One region of the Mesorhizobium sp. P2_F5 genome, then DNA from elsewhere that is predicted to be linked to it. Evidence: predicted binding sites of a transcription regulator. Region 1 holds the regulator's gene; the other holds the start of a gene.
The links. Region 1 encodes LexA, which represses DNA repair genes until DNA is damaged. Its sites were predicted from a motif close to TGTTCNNNNTGTGTTCNG; they were not measured.
Positions count from the first base shown of each region.

Region 2: AC1DYO_RS19490 (2'-5' RNA ligase family protein) is a predicted target of LexA. The motif match lies at 3,198-3,215, and genes of this name have one in related genera.

Region 1 covers NZ_JBFUEY010000018.1:115,618-126,235, forward strand. Annotated here, with positions in the region: gene lpxB (lipid-A-disaccharide synthase) at 1-637, shown strand, start outside; gene gltA (citrate synthase) at 696-2,027, opposite strand; gene gltX (glutamate--tRNA ligase) at 2,209-3,633, opposite strand; gene AC1DYO_RS22730 (ComEC/Rec2 family competence protein) at 3,756-6,212, shown strand; gene lexA (transcriptional repressor LexA) at 6,206-6,967, opposite strand; gene AC1DYO_RS22740 (GntR family transcriptional regulator) at 7,181-7,960, opposite strand; gene kynU (kynureninase) at 8,127-9,374, shown strand; gene kynA (tryptophan 2,3-dioxygenase) at 9,464-10,300, opposite strand; gene AC1DYO_RS22755 (AMP-binding protein) at 10,297-10,618, opposite strand, start outside.
Region 2 covers NZ_JBFUEY010000014.1:40,576-51,193, forward strand. Annotated here, with positions in the region: gene AC1DYO_RS19465 (ArsC family reductase) at 56-394, opposite strand; gene AC1DYO_RS19470 (dihydrofolate reductase family protein) at 562-1,131, shown strand; gene AC1DYO_RS19475 (ArsR/SmtB family transcription factor) at 1,131-1,427, shown strand; gene AC1DYO_RS19480 (SRPBCC family protein) at 1,484-1,963, shown strand; gene AC1DYO_RS19485 (SnoaL-like domain-containing protein) at 2,046-2,399, opposite strand; gene AC1DYO_RS19490 (2'-5' RNA ligase family protein) at 2,534-3,115, opposite strand; gene AC1DYO_RS19495 (aldehyde dehydrogenase family protein) at 3,299-4,726, opposite strand; gene AC1DYO_RS19500 (ABC transporter ATP-binding protein) at 4,767-5,852, opposite strand; gene AC1DYO_RS19505 (cupin domain-containing protein) at 5,842-6,450, opposite strand; gene AC1DYO_RS19510 (ABC transporter substrate-binding protein) at 6,738-7,826, opposite strand; gene AC1DYO_RS19515 (ABC transporter permease) at 7,857-8,681, opposite strand; gene AC1DYO_RS19520 (ABC transporter permease) at 8,678-9,565, opposite strand; gene AC1DYO_RS19525 (NAD(P)/FAD-dependent oxidoreductase) at 9,662-10,618, opposite strand, start outside.

The DNA of each region.
Region 1 (10,618 bases):
GGCCAGGGCGCAAGCCCAGCCACGCGACCTCTCGGGTGACCGCGTCAAGACGCTGCTCGTCCTGCCCGGCTCGCGGCGCGGCGAGGTGAGCCGGCTTATCGAACCGTTCGGCGAGACGGTCTCGGCCCTGCGGGCGCGCGGACACCGCCTGCGCCTGCTGTTGCCCACGGTGCCGCATGTCGCCGAGTTGGTCAGGACGTCGGTGGCGCGCTGGGATGAAAAGCCTGAGATCATCCTCGATGCGGAGCGCAAATGGCAGGCCTTCGGCAAGGCCGATGCGGCGCTGATTGCTTCGGGAACGGTATCGCTCGAACTGGCACTGTCTGATGTGCCGATGATCTCATGCTACCGGCTCGATCCGGTGATGCGCATGGTCCAGGGGCTGGTCACGGTGTGGAGCGCCGCCTTGCCCAATCTGATCGCCGACCAGACGATCGTGCCGGAGCACTACAACCAGTATGTGCGGCCGCGTTATCTGGCGCGGCAGCTTGAGGCTCTGTTTTCAGACACAGCCTATCGCACCTGGCAAAAGGACGGCTTTGCCGAAGTCGCCAGGCGCATGGCCACCGACAAGCCCTCCGGCGACATTGCCGCGGATGTTGTTCTTCGCCACATCAAGCTTCGTCACTCCAACTAAAAAGCGCCCTTGCGGGCGCTTTTTGCAGTGTTATGGCGAAAGCCGGATACGGCTTTGATCAGCGCTTGGCGATCGGCACGTAGTCGCGTTCCGGCGCGCCGGTATAGAGCTGGCGCGGGCGGCCAATCTTCTGGTGCGGATCCTCGATCATTTCCTTCCACTGCGCGATCCAGCCGACGGTGCGGGCGACCGCGAACAGCACGGTGAACATGGTGGTGGGGAAGCCCAGCGCCTTCAGCGTGATGCCGGAATAGAAATCGACATTCGGATAGAGCTTCTTTTCGATGAAGTAGGAATCGGTCAGCGCGATCTTTTCCAGCTCCATGGCGATGTCGAGCAGCGGATCGTCCTTGATGCCGAGTTCGCCCAGCACCTCATGTGCCGTCTTCTGCATGATTTTCGCGCGAGGATCGTAGTTCTTGTAGACGCGGTGGCCAAAACCCATCAGGCGGAACGGATCGTTCTTGTCCTTGGCGCGGGCGATGAATTCCGGGATGTGGTCGACATGGCCGATTTCGCCCAGCATGTTGAGCGCCGCCTCGTTGGCGCCGCCATGTGCCGGGCCCCACAGGCAGGCAATGCCGGCGGCAATGCAGGCGAACGGGTTGGCGCCCGACGAACCGGCAAGACGCACCGTCGAGGTGGACGCGTTCTGCTCGTGGTCGGCATGGAGGATGAAGATGCGCTCCATGGCGCGCGCCAGCACCGGATTGATCTTGTATTCCTCGCACGGCACCGCAAAGCACATATGCAGGAAGTTGGCGGCGAAGTTCAGCTCGTTCTTCGGGTAAATGAAGGGCTGGCCGATATGGTATTTGTAGGCCATGGCCGCGATCGTCGGCATCTTGGCGATCAGCCGCATCGAGGCGACCATGCGTTGATACGGGTCCGAAATGTCGGTGGAGTCGTGATAGAAGGCCGACAGCGCGCCGACCACGCCGCACATCACAGCCATCGGATGCGCATCGCGGCGGAAGCCGGTGAAGAAGCGCGACATCTGCTCATGCACCATGGTGTGGCGCGTCACCCGGTAGTCGAAATCGTCCTTTTGCGCCTTGGTCGGCAGTTCGCCGTAGAGCAGGAGGTAGCAGACTTCGAGGAAGTCGCCATGCTCGGCCAGCTGGTCGATCGGATAGCCGCGGTGCAGCAGGATGCCGGCATCGCCGTCGATGAAGGTGATCGCCGACTCGCAGCTCGCCGTCGAGGTAAAGCCAGGGTCGTAGGTAAAGGCGCCGGTGGTGCTGTAGAGCGCACCGATGTCGATGACGTCAGGCCCGACCGAACCGCTTCGCACCTTGAGTTCGTGCGTCTTGCCGGCCAGTTCGAGCGTGGCAGTCGACGGGTGCGTCGTCTTGCTGCCGGTTTCCAGTTTTGTCGCAGCTTCGCTCATTCTCAAACTCCTTCATGTTCCTCATGCCGGCAAGGCAATTCCTGCAAACGACACGTCGAAATCACCGGAATGCGCGAACTCGCCACCGCATTTTGGGAGGTGCGTGCCAGATTGGGCCAGGGCCTAATGTTGCACTGCGAAACGCGCCTTTCAATGCCAATCTTCTTGGGCCAGCTCGCTCCTAATCGATTTGATCCGCAATCCGCGCCAGGCTTTCCTCGCGGCCGAGCACGGCAAGCACGTCGAACACGCCGGGCGAGGTGCTGCGGCCGGTAAGGGCTGCTCTCAGCGGTTGGGCCACCGCGCCAAGCTTGTGACCGCCGGCCGTCGCGAACTCGCGCACAGCGGCTTCCGCCGCTGCGGCCGTCCATTCACCTGAAACCGTCTGCAAAGCCGCGTGTGCCCCGCGCAGGATCGTACGCGCATCGGCATTGAGAAGCGCTGCCGCCTTCTCGTCGATCGGCAGCGGCCGCTCGACGAACAGGAAGCCGGCGCCATCGGCCAGTTCCACCAGCGTCTTGGCACGCTCCTTCAGGCCAGGCAGGGCGGCCAGCAACTGCACTTTCCTGATGTCGTCGAGGCGGGCGGCGAGCGTCGGGCCGCCTTCGATATAAGGCAGAGTGGCGACGAAGATGTCGAGCAGTGCTCTGTCGTCCATCTTGCGCATATGCACGCCGTTCAGTGCATCGAGCTTGGCGAAGTCGAAACGCGCCGCACCCTTGTTGACGTCGCCAATGTCGAACCAGGCGATCATGTCCTTGATCGACATCACCTCGTCGTCGCCATGGCTCCAGCCGAGCCGCGCCAGATAGTTGAGCAGTGCCTCGGGTAGATAGCCCATGGCGCGATAGGCCTCGACGCCGAGGGCGCCATGCCGCTTCGACAGTTTGGCGCCGTCGGCGCCATGGATCAGCGGGATGTGCGACATGGACGGCACCTCCCAGTCCATGGCGTTGTAGATCACCGTCTGGCGCGCGGCATTGGTCAGATGGTCGTCGCCGCGAATGATGTGGGTGACGCCCATGTCGTGGTCGTCGACGACAACAGCATGCATGTAGGTCGGGACGCCATCCGAACGCAGGATGATGAAATCGTCGAGATCCTTGTTGGGGAAGCGCACCTCGCCCTGCACGCGGTCGTGCACCACGGTCTCGCCCTCGGTCGGCGCCTTGATGCGGATGGCGCCCCTGACGCCGGCGGGCCCCTCGGAGGGGTCGCGGTCGCGCCACGCGCCATTGTAGCGTGGCGGCAGGCTCTTGGCGCGTGCCGCCTCGCGCATCGCCTCGAGCTCGGCTGGCGTTTCGTAGGCGTAATAGGCCTTGCCCAGGCGGACCAGTTCCTCGGCCACCTCGCGGTGGCGCGGCGCACGCTCGAACTGCGAGACGGCCTCGCCATCCCAGGACAGGCCGAGCCAGGTCAGCCCATCCAGAATGGCCTGGGTTGCCGCGGCGCTGGAACGTTCGCGGTCGGTATCCTCGATGCGCAGCGCCATCGTGCCGTCGGTGTGCTTGGCGTACAGCCAGTTGAACAGCGCCGTGCGCGCGCCACCGATATGCAGATAGCCGGTGGGCGAGGGGGCAAAACGGGTGACCACCCTGTTGGACATGGCAATTTTGTTGGACATGGCAATTCTCGGGCAAAGCTGGAAAGTGGGGCGTGATCGCGCGGACTTTCGCGCTTTGCGCGTTCATGTAGCATAGGAGGTCTGGGGCGCAAGGGGCAGACCCGATGGCTGGACGTGGCCGGGGCACGGATCAAGGCGAGGGCGCTGCGACAAGCGTCAACGAACGCTCCCTGTTTGCCGACAGCCCCAATGCCGAGCCGATCCCCGTCGCGCTGCCCGAGACGCGACCTGGCCTCCGGCCTTTGTCTCCGGATGATGCCACGCCGGTGCCGGTCGTCGCACCGGGATCTGCTGTCCGTCTGCGCAAACTGCTTCGCCGTTCGTCATGGCCTGCAATCCGCCGCAGCCTTGCCGTGGCCGCCGGTACGGAACTCGACCGCGGTGTTGCCTTCCTGCTGGTGCCGGTTTTCCTGGCGGCCGGCGTCATTGCCTATTTCTCGCTGGCCAGTGAGCCGGGCTTTGCCCAGCCAATCGCCATTGTGGTGCTGACGACATGCTGTGCTGTTGTCACGCGGTCGTGGCCGAGGGCGCATCTGTGCTTTATGGCCGCGATGCTGTGCGCGCTCGGCGTCGTTGCCGCCAAGGTCGAGACCTGGCGCGCCGGAACGCAGATGCTTGGCTCCGAGATCCAGACAAGGCTGACCGGGCGCGTCGTCAGCTTGGAGGAGATGGAGAACGGCCGCGTGAGGCTGACGCTCGACGTGATTTCGACCGCTCGCCCCAAGCTGCGCTACGCGCCGGAGCGGGTCAGGCTCTCGGCGCGCACTGTTCCCGCCGATATGACCGCCGGCTCCCTGATCACCGGCTATGCCAGGCTGTTGCCGCCGACCGGTCCGGTGCGGCCGGAGAGCTATGATTTCTCCTTCGACAGCTATTTCACCGGCATCGGCGGCAGCGGCTTCTTTCTCGGCAATCCCAAAACCATCGTCGCGCAGGGACCGCCACCGCCGACCGCACGGCTCTCTTCGGCGATCGAGAATGCGCGCGAGAGTATTGCCGACCACGTCCGCAGCAAAATCGGCGGCGCCGAAGGCGAGATTGCCGCGGCGCTCATTGTCGGCGTGCGCGCCGGCATCCCGGATGAGGTCAACGAGGCGATGCGGCGCACCGGCATCTACCACATCATCTCCATTTCGGGCCTGCACATGGCGCTGGTTGCCGGCACCATCATGGCGTTGCTGCGGGGCGCCTTTGCGCTGTTTCCGGATTTCTCCTCGCGCCGGCCGGTGAAGAAATATGCGGCCGCCGCAGCGCTTGTCTCCATCGCTGCCTATCTCGTCATTTCAGGCATCGTGGTTGCCGCCGAGCGCAGCTTCATCATGCTGGCGGTCATGCTTGTCGCGGTGTTGTTTGATCGCGCGGCGCTCACCATGCGCAATCTGGCGATCTCGGCCATCGCCGTCATCCTGGTGTCGCCGCATGAAGTGGTCGGCCCCAGCTTCCAGATGTCGTTTGCCGCAACCGCCGCGCTTGTCGGCGCCTATGCCGGCTGGGCCGACTATCGCGCCGACAAGGTGAGACCGCCGCCGGCGAAACGCTCCTTTGTCAGCTTCCTGTCGCGAAAATTCCTGCTGGCCATGGGCGGTCTCGCCATGACCTCGATTATCGCTGGCAGTGCTACCTTGCTGTTTGCCATCTGGCATTTTCAGCGCGTGTCGCCGCTCAGCCTGCTCGCCAATCTCACTGTGATGCCGATCGTGTCGTTGATCGTCATGCCCTTTGCCGTGCTTAGCGCGCTGGCCATGCCATTCGGCGCCGACGGGCCATTCCTATATGTGATGGGCAAGGGCCTGACGGCGATGATCGCCATATCGGCCTGGATTTCCGAGCGCTCGCCGGTCGATGCCGTCGGGCTGATCTCCATCCGCTCGGTGCTGCTAGTGGCGGTCGCCCTCGTTATCGCCACCATGGCGACTACCTGGCTCCGGCTCGCAGCCGTGCCTTTCGCACTGGCCGGCCTGTTGACGGTGCCGCAGGTGCGCACGCCTGACGTGCTCATTTCCGAAGATGCGCATCTGGTGGCCATGCCGATCGGCGGCGGCGAGCTCGCTCTCAATCGCGAACGCTCGAACGAATTCACCACCGACAATTGGAAACGCGCACTGAGAGCCGAAACCATTATCCCGCCTGAGATTTTCGAGGCAACAGATACGCGGTTCGATCTCGATCCGCTCGACTTGCCGCCAGGCGCGCCCTTCTATTGCAGGGGCGATCTCTGCATTGCGCGGCATCCATCCGGCGCCATCATCGCGCTGGCGAAGGATCGCAACGCGGCTCGGCCGGCTTGTGCTTTTGCGAGCCTGATCGTCATCGACGATGCCGCCGCCTACAATCCGTGCCGCGACCCGCTGGTGCTGGTCGTGACGAAGAAACAGCTTGCACGCAACGGGAGTGCCGCCGTCTTCTTCGATCCACAATCGGCCGCGACAGCGCCAACGATCCGCTTTGCCGTCGACAAGCCGTATCGCCCCTGGCACGAGCAACGCCGCTTCTCACGCGAAGCGCGTGGTCTGCCGCCTTACAAGCAGCGCGAAAAGTACAAACCTGAGCCGGCTCAGTAGCGCCGGATCAACCCGACCAGCTTGCCCTGCACCTTGACCCGGTCCGGACCGAAGATGCGGGTCTCATAGGCCGGGTTGGCGGCTTCCAGCGCGATCGAGGCGCCCTTGCGGCGGAAGCGTTTCAGCGTCGCTTCCTCCTCGTCGACCAGCGCCACGATGATCTCGCCGGGGCTCGCCGTGTCGGCATTGCGGATGATGACCGTATCGCCGTCGAAAATGCCGGCCTCGATCATCGAGTCGCCCTTGACCTCGAGCGCGTAGTGTTCGCCGCCCATGATCATATCCGGCGGCACCGAGATCGAATGCGTCTGGTGCTGGATGGCGTCGATCGGCACACCGGCGGCGATGCGTCCCATCACCGGGATCGACACCGCGGAAACCGCATCGTCATTGCCGGCAGACATCGAACGCGACGACGAGCCCGGCTTGATCTGGCGGCCGAGACCGCCTTGCCCCACACCGCCTTGGCCGCCTTGTCCGAGACTGCCCTGGATGACGCTTGGCGAAAACTTCCTCGCCGCATTGAGGCCGGGCGCGATCGAGTCGGGCAGCCGCAGCACTTCCAGCGCGCGCGCCCTGTTCGGCAGCCGGCGAATGAAACCGCGCTCCTCGAGAGCCGTGATCAGGCGGTGAATGCCGGACTTCGAAGCGAGGTCGAGCGCCTCCTTCATCTCGTCGAAAGACGGCGGGATTCCGCTCTCCTTCAGGCGTTCATGGATGAACATCAGAAGTTCATGTTGCTTGCGCGTCAGCATCGCGGCCCCCACGGGTTCTGAAACCAGAATCGGAAAAAACAAACCCAGAACAAACACTATCTGTTCCAGTTGTGTTCCGCAACCATTTAAAGTTTAATGAATGTGTTGACGTTTTGTTCAGCATACGTCGGCGCGCGGCAGGCAGCCTGCGCTCGTTTGCCGGCAACGGTGTTGAACGAAGCCAAAGCGCTGAGGGTCGCGCCATCGGCTAGTTCACGCGTTGCCCGATCGCCGCTTCTTTTTCGGGTGCGGTTGCGCCGCATCAACCGCGCCGCCCGGCTCACTCTGGGCATAGACCTGCAGCGTGTAGCCGATGTGAACGGTCATCAGTGTTTTCGCGCGTTCGGCGTCGCGATCAAGGGCTGCTTCCATCAGTGCGGTGTGGTGTTCGATCGCCACGGCGTCGCGCAGGGCCTCCATGGCCTTCTGGTGTCCATCCTTGCGGCCGGCAGCCGCGCGCAGCGTCGGGGCCAGTCCCAGAAAGCGGTGATGGCGATGCAATTGGTCGGAGATCGTCGCATTGAAGCGCAGAAGCCAGCTGGATGTCGCGGCACTGAGCAGCGCCGCATGGAAGGCATCATGTTTTTCGTACCATGCATCGACGGTGTCATCCGAGGGATCGTCGAGAACGGACCCGCACCGTGAGAGACGATAATGGGTGGCAACGATCGCGTCTTCCCACTGACGGTCGCCCTTCTCGATCGATTCCACCAGCAAGGGCAGTTCGACCACCCGCCGTGCGCGCGCCAAGTCCTCGAGCTCCGCCCGAGAGACGGGAGCGACCGCAAACCCACGGTTGCTGATGGCCGTCACAAGCCGTTCGGCCTCCAGCCGCGACAGCGCCTCGCGCAGCGGCGTCCAGCCGATACCGTAGGTGCCGCGCAGCGTGCTCAGCTTCAACGGCGCGGCAGGCGCCAGCCGGGTCGCAAGAATATCGCGCCTGAGCAGCCGATAGGCCGCTTCCGTCTTCGAGGACTGCTCGTCATCCAGCATCGTGACCAATCCGACAGATTGCTCGGCTGATGATTATATATCAAAGCCTTTCATTGCGTAAATTATATATAATGTTTGACAGCTTCCGGAGGACCGCTCAAGATCGCCGGCATGTTTGGGCGGGCAGGCTCCGCCGAGTGCGTTTGTCCACGGAGGGCACCGGATCATGAGCATGACACCCGATCTCGCTGCAATCGAAGCGATGGATGCCGCTGATCCGCTGCGCTCGATGCGTGAACGCTTTGTCTTGCCGGAGGGCGTGATCTATCTCGACGGCAATTCGCTGGGCGCCGCGTCACCAGCCGTCTTCAGCGAACTGCAGCAGGCCGCGACGCGGGAATGGGCGCAGGATCTCATTCGCGCCTGGAACACCGCAGGCTGGTTCAACATGCCGGTGGAACTCGGAGATCAGCTCGGACGACTGATCGGTGCGGCCAACGGGCAGACGGTGGTCTGCGACACAACCTCGATCAACATCTACAAGCTGCTGCACGCCGCGCTCGGCATGCGGCCGGATCGGTCGGTCATCGTTGCCGAGGGCGACAGTTTTCCGACCGACCTCTATATGGCCGAAGGCGTGGCCTCGACCCGGCCGGGAACGCGGCTGCGGCTGGAGGGCGTCGACGCGACGGCAATCGAGGAGCTGATCGACGACAGAGTTGCCGTCATCCTGGTCAACCACGTCAACTACAAATCCGGCCAGTTGCGCGACATGGCGGCGCTGACGCGCAAAGCGCATGACGCCGGCGCGCTGATCATCTGGGATCTCTGCCACACCGCCGGCGCCTTGCCGGTCGAACTTGACCGTGCCAATGCCGATTTCGCCGTCGGCTGCACCTACAAATACCTCAATGGCGGCCCGGGCTCGCCGGCGTTCATCTACGCTGCCGCGCGCCACCATGGCGATGTCCACCAGCCGCTCAGCGGCTGGTGGGGCCATGCGCGGCCCTTTGCCTTCGAACAGGGCTTTGCCGTCGGCAGCGGCATCCGCCGCTTTCTGTGCGGAACGCAGCCGGTGCTGTCGATGCGGGCGCTCAAGGGCGCGCTCGATATCTGGAACGATGTCGACATGGCGGCGGTGCGCAAAAAGAGCATCGCGCTGACCGACCTGTTTATCCAGCTCGTCGAAGCCAGATGCGGCGCCTATGGGCTTGAACTGGAAAGTCCTCGCGACGGCAGCCAGCGTGGCAGCCAGGTGTCGTTCCTCCACCCGCACGGTTATCAGGTGATGCGCGCACTGATCGAACGCGGCGTGATCGGCGATTTCCGGGCGCCGTCGACCATCCGTTTCGGCTTCACGCCGCTCTATGTCGGTTACGGCGACGTCTGGCAGGCGGTCGAAGTGCTGGAGGATATTCTGCGCACCGGCGCCTGGCAGGACGCCCGCTTCGCGGTGAAGACCGCGGTTACCTGAAGCCGGCGCAATTCCAGGAAAAGTGTGACGTGGTTTTCCGGGGAAAAGCGCATAGCGCTTTCCCTTGGGAGTTGCGCCAAACAAAGAGCTCAGAGCCGGGTGCGAACCGTCCAGAGCTCCGGAAACAGCACGACCTCCAGCATCTTCTTCAGGTAGGAGGCGCCTGAGGTGCCGCCGGTGCCACGCTTCAAACCGATGATGCGCTCGACCGTGGTGACGTGGTTGAAGCGCCAGCGGCGGAAGTAATCCTCGAAGTCGACCAGCTTCTCGGCCAGTTCGTAGAGCATCCAGTAGCGCTGCGGGTCGCGGTAGACGGTTTGCCAGGCAACCAGCACTTCTTCGTTCTCTCCGCGCGTTTCGCGCCAGTCCGTGCGCCTAGCGTCGGCGCCTATGTCGAAGCCGTTGCGCGCCAACAGCAGCAGCGCCTCGTCATAGAGCGACGGCGTGGCCAGGATCGCTTCCAGTCTGTCCGTAAGTTCTGGCCGGTGCTTGTGCGGGCCGAGCATGGCGAGGTTGCGGTTGCCGGCCATGAATTCGATGGCGCGGTACTGCCAGGACTGGAAGCCCGAGGATTGGCCGAGCGCGTCGCGAAACTCGGTGTATTCGCTGGGCGTCATCGTGCGCAGCACGTCCCAGGCATTGTTGAGCTGCTCGAAGATGCGCGCGACGCGAGACAGCATCTTGAAGCTCGGTTCGAGGCGGTCGGCGCGGATCGCGCGGATCGCGGCGCCGATCTCGTGCAAGGCCAGCTTCATCCACAATTCCGATGTCTGATGCTGGATGATGAACAGCATCTCGTCATGGGCAGAAGACAGTGGCGTCTGCGCGTCGAGCACCTTCTCCAGGTGCAGATAGTCGCTGTAGGACATTCGCTCCTTGAACGACATCTGCGCGCCATCCGACGCCGGATCGTAGGGCTGGCTCAATTGCTCTTCTCCGCGCGCAACCGGAAGCGCTGGATTTTGCCGGTCTGGGTTTTGGGCAAGGCATCGATGAACTTTACCGAACGCGGATATTTGTAAGGCGCGATCGTTGCCTTGACGTGGTCCTGCAGGCGTTTGACGGCCAAAGCGTCCGGCGCCACGCCTTGCACCAGTACGATATGCGCCTCGACAATCTGGCCTCGCTCGCGGTCCTCGGCGCCGATGACAGCGCATTCGGCGACATCGGGATGCGAAAGCAACGCCGCTTCGACCTCGGGACCGGCGATGTTGTAGCCGGCGCTGACGATCATGTCGTCGGAG
Region 2 (10,618 bases), on a different contig from region 1:
GGGGGAGATGTCCGGCAGGACAGAGGGGGGCGCGAAGGATCGCTGCGGGGGAGGCCTACTTCCCCACCGCCCCTTCATAAACATCAGCCTTAAACCCAACCAGGATTGTGTCGCCCACCTCCAGCACCGGCCGCTTGATCATGGTCGGGTTGGCCAGCATCAGCTTCTTGGCTTTTTTCTCATCGAGACCTTGCTTGTCCTTGTCGGCCAGTTCGCGAAACGTCGTGCTCGCCTTGTTGAGCAGCGGCTCCCAGCCGACCTTGCCGACCCAGCCATCCAGCTTGCCCGCCTCGATCCCTTCGGCCCGGTAATCATGGAACCGGTAGGGCACATCGTGGCCCTCCAGCCAGGTGCGCGCCTTCCTGATCGTGTCGCAGGTGGTGATGCCGTACATGGTGATGGTCAAAACGCGCTTCCCTTGGGCTGACAGTCGAATCCGCGGACCAGCCTAAAACCGCCCTTCCCGCTTTGCTAGCACCATGGCCGCTATCTCCCGATTTTGGGGCTTGCCAATACTAAGGAATTTTCCTAAGTTTTGCGAAAATCGGAAAAGGAAAAGCCATGGCAAGGATCGTTGTGTCGGAATTGATCTCGATCGATGGCGTGATGGAAGCGCCGGGCGGCGAGCCGGGCTTCCGGCACACCAACTGGGTCGGCAAGCGCCACGGGGCCGGCATGATCGAATACAAATTCCAGGAGGTGCTGGACCACGAAGCGCTGCTGATCGGACGAGTGACCTATGAAAGCTTCGCCAGCGGCTGGCCGACCTACAAGGGGCCATTCGCCGACCGGATGAACGGCATGCCCAAATATGTCGTCTCCTCGACCCTGAAAAATCCGGCATGGAACAACACCACCGTGCTGCAAGGCGAGCCGATGGACGCGATCCGCAAACTCAAATGGGAGATGAAGGGCGATATCGTCGTTGGCGGCAGCCGCAGGCTGGTCAACGCGCTCAAGCAGCATGATCTCGTCGACGAGTACCGGCTGATGGTGTTCCCCGTGATCCTCGGCAGCGGCGCGCAGCTGTTCGACAAGACGGAGGACGCGACCGACCTCAAGCTTGTCGACACGCGTTCCTTCGACAATGGCGCGGTGGTGCTCACCTATCATGTGGAGAGGGCGTCGTGATGACCGGTCTGCAACCCGCCACCGCAACCCCTCCGCCGATCGATGGCATCTTTCGCGCACTGGCCGACCCGACGCGGCGGCGCGTGGTAGAGCGGCTGAACCGCAGCCCGGCCTCGGTCAGCGAACTGGCGCAGCCTTTCGAGATGGCGCTGCCCTCCTTCATCGAACATTTGAAAGTGCTGGAAGGCTGCGGGCTGGTCCGCTCGGAAAAGATCGGCCGCACCAGGACCTATCAGCTGGCGCCCGAACCGCTGAAGCTTGCCGAAAACTGGCTGGCCGAACAGCGCACGCTGTAGGAGCGCCGCCTCGATCAGTTAGACGCCTATGTTATGAGCCTCAAGGAGCAGGAAAAGTGAGCTATCCCTTCAAGCCCGACCCCAGACTGGACCTCGTGCTGGAGCGCGTCATCGATGCGCCGCGGGAATTGTTGTGGCGCGCATGGACGACGCCGGAGCATGTCAAGCAATGGTTCACGCCAAAGCCCTGGATGGTCACCGACTGCGAGATCGACCTTCGTCCGGGCGGGCTGTTTCGCACCCGCATGCAGTCGCCCGACGGCAAGGAGGTCAACGACCGCCATTGCTGCTACCTCGACATCGTGGAGAACGAGCGGCTGGTGTGGACGGATGCGCTGCTGCCGGGCTATCGGCCGTCGGGCGAGCCCTTCATAACCGCAGTCATTTCGCTTCGGCCGGACGGCAAGGGCACACGCTATACCGCCACCGCCATCCACCGCGATGAAGCCACCCGCAACAACCATGAAGAGATGGGTTTCTTCGACGGCTGGGGCACGGTTGCCGACCAGCTGGCGCAATATGTGAAGACCATTTGATCTTCTCATGGCGGCCAGGACATTGTCACGGCCGCCATTCTTGAATCATGCAAGTGAGCCGGAAGCCGACGGTACTCCGGCCTTAATAATAGAAGCGCTCTTCGGTGATCTTGCCGTTCTTGACCGTATACAGACCAACCTCGTCCATGGTGACACGTTCGCCGGTGGCCTTGGGCGTTATGTCAAACTTGAAGCGCACCACGAACTGGTCGCCGTTGACATAGGGACCCTCGACCGAGCCGCCATGGACTTCGTGGTTCTCTTGCCACCATTCGCCCTTTTGCCTGAGAGCCTCCTTGCCCCGGGCGATGGCCATTGGCCCCTCCATGGCTTCGAGGCTGACGATATCATCGGCATTGTATTTTGCACCAGCACCCAGGTGATCGCCCTGCTGGAGCATTTCGGTGAAATCCTTGGCAATATTTGCGATGGTCATTTGTGTTCCTCCTGTTCAGACTCACTCGAAGTAGGGAAGCGCTTGCCGGCCTGCCACCTTTGCCCGCACGTTAGCTGACAAGCCGTGTCAGGACGATCAACATAGCGCAGCTATGTGACGACGATTTGGGGCCCTTACATCGCGGGCTGGGCATCGTCCTGGCCGGTCAATTGCCAAATCGCTGGACATCTGTAATTGCCCTGGTGGCTGCGGATCAGCGCAAAACTCCGCACCGTCCAGGACATCGGCTCAACGATTCGTTCCCGCACATTCGGCACGCCCAGCCTGTCGCGAAGCAAAGTGACATGCGGCTCCACCGAGTTGGTGACGAAAGGTTTTAGCGGGCTGTCGTCAATCACGGCAGAGAGCTTGCGCCAGAAGGCTTGCAATGCTGGCGAATGGTCGCTGCTGCGAAGCACCAACGCTCCGCCGCCGAAAGCCGACAGGCGATCGAAGCAAACATCGAATGGCTTGGCCTGTATCAGCAGGCCGACATGACGTGCGATATCCACTACAGCTTCGAGTTTGCCATCACCAAGGCCGATCAGGCTTATGTGCATTTGATCGCTTGGCGTCAGCCGCCCCCGTAATCCCAGTTCCTGGTTATAATGCTCGGCCCTGCGCCTCAGCATTGCGTTGATCGGGTCGTCGACCAGAAATCCGTAGAACAGATGCGGTTCGCGGACCGGGATTGGATTGTCCCATTGGAAAAACATCTGACCGTTCTTCTCAGTCCCTAGTGAAAATTGCCCACTCACAACCGATCTCGTCTGGCAAGTTGTGCCCGATGGAGAACTCTAGAACAAAAAGAGAACAAATCAAGCGAAAATGAAACGGGCGCTGATGCTTTTCGCACCAGCGCCCGCGATTTCAATGGGTCGAGAACGCAGGCCCGAACCCTACGCCCCGTAGCCGATAATGCCCTTGACCTCGAGAAAATCGTGGATCGCCCAGTCGGCATATTCGCGGCCGTTGCCGGACTGTTTGTAGCCGCCGAAGGGGGCGAAGGTGTCCCACTCCGGATAGTTGATCGACACCTGGCCCGCGCGGAGTTGGCCCGCAACCTTCCGCGCATGCTCGATATCCCCGGACTGCACATAGGCGGCGAGGCCGTAGACGGTGTCGTTGGCGATCTTCACCGCGTCTTCGTCATCCTTGTAGGAAATGACCGACAGCACCGGGCCGAAGATTTCTTCCTTTTCGATGGTCATGCCGGGTGTGACATGGCCGAACACGGTCGGGCGGACATAATAGCCGCGGTTCAGATGCTCCGGCCGGCCGGGGCCGCCGGTGACGAGCGTAGCACCCTCCTTGATGCCGGCTTCGATCAGGCGCTGGATCTTGTCATACTGGATGTTGGAGACGACCGGACCGAGCTTGGTGTCTTCCGAGCGGGGATCGCCGACATTGTGGGCTTCTGCGGCCTTCTTGGCGATGGCCAGCGCCTCGTCGTGACGGGCGGCCGGCACCAGCATGCGGGTCGGCGCGTCGCAGGACTGGCCGCTGTTGCCGAAACAGGCGTTGACGCCCTTGCGCACCGCTCTCTCGAAATCGGCATCCGGCAGCACGATGTTGGCCGACTTGCCGCCGAGCTCCTGCGCCACGCGCTTGACTGTCTCGGCCGCCGTCTTGGCGACGATGATGCCGGCGCGGGTGGAGCCGGTGAAGGACACCATGTCGACATCGGGGTGACCGGCCATGACCTGGCCGACATCCGGGCCGTTGCCGTTGACCATGTTGTAGACGCCTTTCGGCACGGCGGCGGCCTGCATCACTTCGGAGAAGACGATGCCGCTGATCGGCGCGATTTCGGATGGCTTCAGCACCACGGTGCAGCCGGCGGCGATAGCGGGCGCCACCTTGCAGACGATCTGGTTGAGCGGCCAGTTCCATGGCGTGATCAGCGCGCAGACGCCGATCGCTTCCTTGACCACCATAGTGCCGCCGCGCTTCTCCTGGAATTCATAGTCCTCCAGCGCCTTGATGGTAGCTTCCATATGCGCGCGGCCGGCCCAGGCCTGCGCCTCGCGCGCCCAGGTGATCGGCGCGCCCATTTCCTGGCTGACCGCCTGGGCGATGTCCTCGTAGCGCTCGTTGTAGACTTCGAGGATGCGCTTCAGCAGCGTCAGGCGCTCGGCCTTGCTGGTCTGCGAGAAGGACGGGAAGGCTGCCTTGGCGGCGGCAACCGCCTTGTCGACATCGGCCTTCGAGCCGACGGAGATCTTGGTGTAGGCCTCTTCGGTCGACGGATCGATGACATCGAGCGTCGCCGGCACCACGGGCGCCACCCATTTGCCGTCGATGAAGAAATTGAGATGATTGCTCAAGGGGTGTGCTCCGATTGTCAGGGACAAGAATTGGGTTGGTTTAGCTTGGCAGCATAGGGCAGTTGGCACCACGGCGCAGGCTGATATGCGCCACATCGCCGACGCTGAATTGAAAGCCTTCGGCCTGGCGCGGGGCGTCGATCACCACCGGCAATCCCTGCCCGAGTTCGGCATGCAACCGCAGAGTGCGGCCGTGGAAGACGATCGAGTTGACGCGCGCCGGCGCCGTGCCGGCGGCGGCTGCGGTCGTCGCCAGAAGATCCTCGGGACGGACGCCAATGGTGCGTTCGGCACCTTCGCCGGGCGTGTCGCCGGTTTCGGAGGTTGCCTCCAGCGAAAGCCCACCGGCGGCAAAGCGCAGGCGGTCGCCATCGCGGCCGATGAAGCGCGATTGCAAAAGGTTCATGGTGCCGATGAAGCTTGCCACGAATTTCGTCGCCGGCCGATCATACAGCGTGGCCGGCGGCGCGATCTGTTCGATGCGACCCTTGTTCATGACGACGATGCGGTCGGAGATCGACAGCGCCTCGGTCTGGTCGTGGGTGACCATGACGAAGGTGGTGCCGAGCCGCGACTGCAGCCGTTTCAACTCGACCTGCATCTGTTCGCGCAGATGCGCGTCGAGCGCCGACAGCGGCTCGTCGAGCAACAGCACGCGCGGCTCGCAGACAATAGCGCGGGCAAGCGCGACGCGCTGGCGCTGGCCGCCCGACAGTTCGGAGACGCGGGCGCCAAGCTTGTCGGCGAGGCCGACCATGCCGAGCGCTTCGCGGACGCGCTTTGACTGGTCGGCTCCGGACAGTTTGCGCAGCGACAGGCCGAAGCCGACATTTTCCGCGACGTTCATATGCGGAAACAGCGCGTAGTCCTGGAACACGGTGTTGACCGGCCGGTCGAAGGGCCTGAGCGCGGTGATATCTAAACCGTCGAGCAGTACCTTGCCGCTGGACGGGCTTTCGAAGCCGGCAATGACGCGCAGGCTGGTGGTCTTGCCGCAGCCCGACGGTCCGAGCAGCGTGATGAACTCGCCGCTGATAATGTCGAGATCGACGGCGTCGAGCCCGACAATGCCGCCGGGAAAAACCTTCGAGACCGCCTGCAGCCGGACGAGAGGATCAGGCGCCATCGCGAACCTCGGACGGTTTCGTGGTGTTGACCCAGAGGATCTGGCAAGGCTCGGAACCGGGATTGCGGAAGGCGTGCAGAAGCGTGCTCTTGAAGGCAAAGCTGTCGCCGGCCTTCAGCACGTATTTTGTCGAGTCCACAACCAGCTCGACCTCGCCCGACAGCAGATAGCCGAATTCGTGACCGATATGCGCATAGGCTTCCGCCGTGCCGCCATCGGCCTCCACCGTAACCAGCAGGCCGGTCAGCGTTGCTCCCGGCGGTGACAACAGCGCCTTGGCGATGCCTTCCGACTTGACCGGGATCTGCCGCCTTTTGTCGGCGCGCACGCAATAGAGATCGTTGCTGGCATCATTGCCGTCGGTAATCAACGCCGAAGGCTCGATGTCGAGGGCGGCGGCGAGTGGCCAGATCACCTTGACGCGCAGCGAAGACAGGCCGCGCTCGATCTGGCTCAGCGCCCCGATCGACACGCCGGCCTTGGCGGCGAGCTCGGCCAGCGACAGATTGCGCTCCAGCCGCAGCGCCCGCACGCGCCGGCCGACGCGGATGTCAGCATCGTCCTTTGGCTTTTCGGTTGCGTCGTCGAGCATGTCCATGCGTGGGTCCTCGTTATTGTCTTGGGCGGCAAGAGGGGCCGGCTTCAAAAAACTAATCGCAATTACCGGCCGTCGGCGCCGCCCCTCATTGTCCTGCATTGTCCTGCCGGACATTTCTCCCCCGTATAGTGACGGGGAGAAAGGGGCAGCCTCAGCCTAGATGCCGCTTCCTGCTAAGCCGGTAATTGGCGAAACCGTCGATGACAGCGCCCCTCTCCCCGTCACTATACGGGGAGAGGATGCCGGCAGGCAGGTGAGGGGCAGCGCTGACGTCGGCAATTGATCCCTCAACCGCCAGCCTTCACCTTCTCGAACATCTTCGCCACATCGTCATTCTGCTTCATCGGGCCGGTGAAGATGGTGCTCTTCAGCATCACTTCGGGATCCGCCGGCAATTGCAGCTTGTCCAGTTCGTCCTTCGCCACACCAGCAAAGGCTGTCGAGAGCGAGCTGCCATAGCCGTAGGACTGGATCAGGTACTTACCCGAGTCGGCGTCCAGCCGGCTGTTGATGAAGTCATAGGCGAGGTCGACGTTCTTGGCGTCCTTGAGCATGACGAAGCCGCAGGCCCAGGTCAGCATGCCTTCCTTCGGCTTCATGAACTCGACCGGCACGCCCTGCTTCTTCAGCGAGGTGGCCGACGCGTTCCAGGTCATGGCGGCGACCAGCTGGCCGCTGGCCAGTGCCTGTTCGACCGAGGTCATGTCGGTGGTGTAGTTGGAGAGCAGCGGACGCTGCTCGCGCAGCTTTTCCGCCACCTTGTCCATCTCAGCCGGCGTCATGTCGAACGGATTAACGCCGGCGAGCAGCGCGGCAACGATCGGGGTGTCATGCACGGCATCGATGGTCGCCATGCGGCCGGCATACTGCTTGTCCCACCGAAGGTTCCAGCTCGCTTCCGGGTTCTTGACCAGATCGGTGCGGTAGAGGATCGAGGTGTTGCCCCAGTCCCACGGCACCATCCAGACCTTGCCGTCGCCGGCCTGGATGTCGGGCAGGTTCTTGAACACCGGGAAGATCGAATCCCAGTTCTTGATGCGCTTGGTGTCGATCGGCTGCAGCAGGCCTTCCTTGTTCCAGCGCGCGATCTTGTCGTAGCAGGGGTGCGCGATATCGGGGCGGAACCCCGCCTTGACCTTGGTGAAGGCATCGTCGTCGTCGCCGAAGATCGAGGCCTCGACGCCATCAGGATGCGCCGCCAGGAAGCTCTTGTTGAAGTCGGGCAGTTCATAGCCCGACCAGGTGAAATATTGCAGCTTGTCGGCGGCGAAGGCGACGGTCGACGACAGGACGATTGCAAGGGCGGCAAGCCCGGTGCGGGCTGTCTTTCCGGTGAGTGATTTCAGGCCGGTGATCGATTTCAGGTCGAATGCCATTTCGGTTCTCCTCTTTTGCTTTGTTATGGTTCAGGCTGGATTGGCGGGCGCTCGCGGGCGGGTCGCACTGAGCCCGCGATGGCGCAACAGTTCTGCGGTGCCGGCAATGATGAAAGACACCGCCAGGATCGCTGTCCCCAGCGCCATGACGGTCGGCAGCGAGCGGGGAAACCGCAGTTGGCTCCAGATATAGAGCGGCAGCGTCGGCTCGGTGCCTGCGAGGAAGAAGACGACGATGAATTCGTCGAAGGAAATCAGAAACGCCAGCATGAAGGCCGAGATGATGGCCGGCAGCGAGAGTGGCAGCATCACGCGCCGGAACGTGGTCCAGTCGGAAGCACCGAGATCGAGCGCCGCCTCGCGGATGGTTTTCGAGATGGCGGCGAAGCGACTGCGCATGATCACCACCGTCGTCGGCAGCGCCACCAGTATATGGCCGAGAACAATGGCAATGCGCGACGGGCCGAGGCCGATGAGATTGACGAGGATGAGCAGTGATATGCCGACGATAACACCGGGGATCAGGATCGGCAGTCTAGAGATGGCGCTGATGGTGGCGGCCAGCGGCGAGCGGCCATAGAGGTCCATGTAGGACACGGTGATGCCGCAGAGCGTCGCCCCGGCGGCGGCCACGACGCCGATGACAAGGCTGTTCAAAAGCGCGCCGGACAGCGCCGGATTGCCATAGAGCGTGGCATACCATTCGAGCGTGAAGCCCTGCAGCGGAAACGCTGCCTGGATCGAATTGTTGAAGGAAAACAGCGGGATCAACAGGACCGGCAGATAGAGGAACACCAAGTAGGCGATGACGTAGACGCCAAGCCAGCGACCGCCTTCGGTGCGCGCCACGCTCATGTGCGGCTGCCGAATTTGCGGTCGGCAAAGCGCACGACCAGCACCACGCACAGGATGACCAGCATCACGGCGACGGAAAGTGCTGCCCCGAACGGCCAGTCATTGGCCTTGCCGAATTGCGACTGGATCAGCGAGCCGATCATGGTGCTGGCCGGGCCACCGACCATGGCCGGCGTGACATAGTCGCCGACCGTCGGCACGAAGACGACGAGAGCGGCCGCCAGCACGCCCGGCATCGAATTGGGCAGCACGACGCGGCGGAACGTGGTGAACGGCTTGGCGCCGAGATCGGAAGCGGCTTCGAGCAGCGATTTCGGAATGGTGTCCAGCGCCACATAGATCGGCAGGATGGCGAAAGGCGCATAGGCATGCGCCAGCGTGACGACGACGGCGGCCGGTGTGTTGAGGAAGGCCAGCGTCGGCTCCGACCATATGCCGCTTTCGATCAGCGCCGAGTTCAACACACCATTGTAGGCAAGCACGATCTTCCAGGCGAAGACGCGCAGGAGATAGCTGGTCCAGAACGGCAGCGTCACCAGGAACAGCAGCAGGCCGCGGCGGCGGCCGGCATGGAAGGCGAGATAGTAGGCGACGGGATAGGCGGTGACGACGGTCGCCAGCGTCACCAGGCCGGCAATCACCAGCGAGCGCAGCGTCACCGTCCAGTAGAGCGAATCGGAGACCACGGTGATGAAATTGCCTGCCGTGAAGCCGGCGCCGAGCAGCGAACCGTCATTGCCACGCAAGGCGAGGAACAGCACCAGGCCGAGGGCAAACAAGATCAGGAAGAAGGTGACCAGCCCACCCGGCAGCAACATGGCGAAGCGGAAGCTCCGGGACGACCCGGACCCTGCTGGCGCTTCTGTTGCAACGATGGTCGACATCGGACTGCTCAATGGAAATATGAAATCGACTTAACTTTTTTCATATTCCTGAAACTGTCAAGCTGTTTCAACCGACCCTGAACGACCGGCGTGGCATCAGCGCTCGAAAGCGTCCAGCATCCGGTACCAGGCGATCGTCGCGGCGACGCCGACCTGGCGGAAGGCATGGAACGGGATCGGCCGGATCGGCGACAGCGGGAACGGCAATTGATTGACATCGCCGCTCGCGAGGTAGCCCGCCATGCGTTTTCCCAGCGCGCTCATCAGGCCGACGCCCCTGCCCTGGCAGCCCACCACGGCCAGCAAGCCCTTTTCGGGCTCGTGGATGTGCGGCAGATGATCCGGCGTCATCGCCACGCGGCCGAACCAGCGCTTCTCGATGACGACATCGGCCAAGGCCGGATAGAGCCGCAGCAGCGCGCGCTGCAGATGCGCCCAGTCGGCCTCGCTCTTCGGCAGCGCCATGCGGCCGCGGCCGCCAAGCACCAGCCGGCCGTCGGCTGTTTTGCGATAGTAGACAAGGATGCGCCTGGAGTCGGACACAGCCTGCCCTTCCGGCAGGATCATCGCCGCCAGGTTGGACGAGAGCGGCGCGGTCGCGACCTGGAAGGAATGCAGCGACACGATGGTCTCGGCGAGGCCCGGCAGCAGTCCATCGGTATAGGCGTTGGTTGCGAGGACAACCGCTTTAGCCCTTATCTCCACGCCACTTTTGGTGGAAACGCGCCAAAGACCGGCGTCTTTGCTGAGTTTCACCACCTTCTGCCGTTCGGCGATGCTGGCGCCGGCGGCAGCAGCAATGCGCGCTAGTTCCGCCGTGTAGGCGAGTGGATCGATGATACCGGCGCGGCGGTCGAGCCAGCCGCCGAGATAGCCTTGCGCGCCGGTCATAGCGGCGATCTCGCTTCCACTCAGAAGCCGGACATCGGCGCCACGTGCCCGCCATTGGCGATCCCGGTTCGCTGCCGCTTTCAAGGCGGTTTCGGTGTGCGCGGCCTGGACCCAGCCATTGCGGGTGAACGGCACCGCCAGTTTTTCGTCGCGGATGAGATC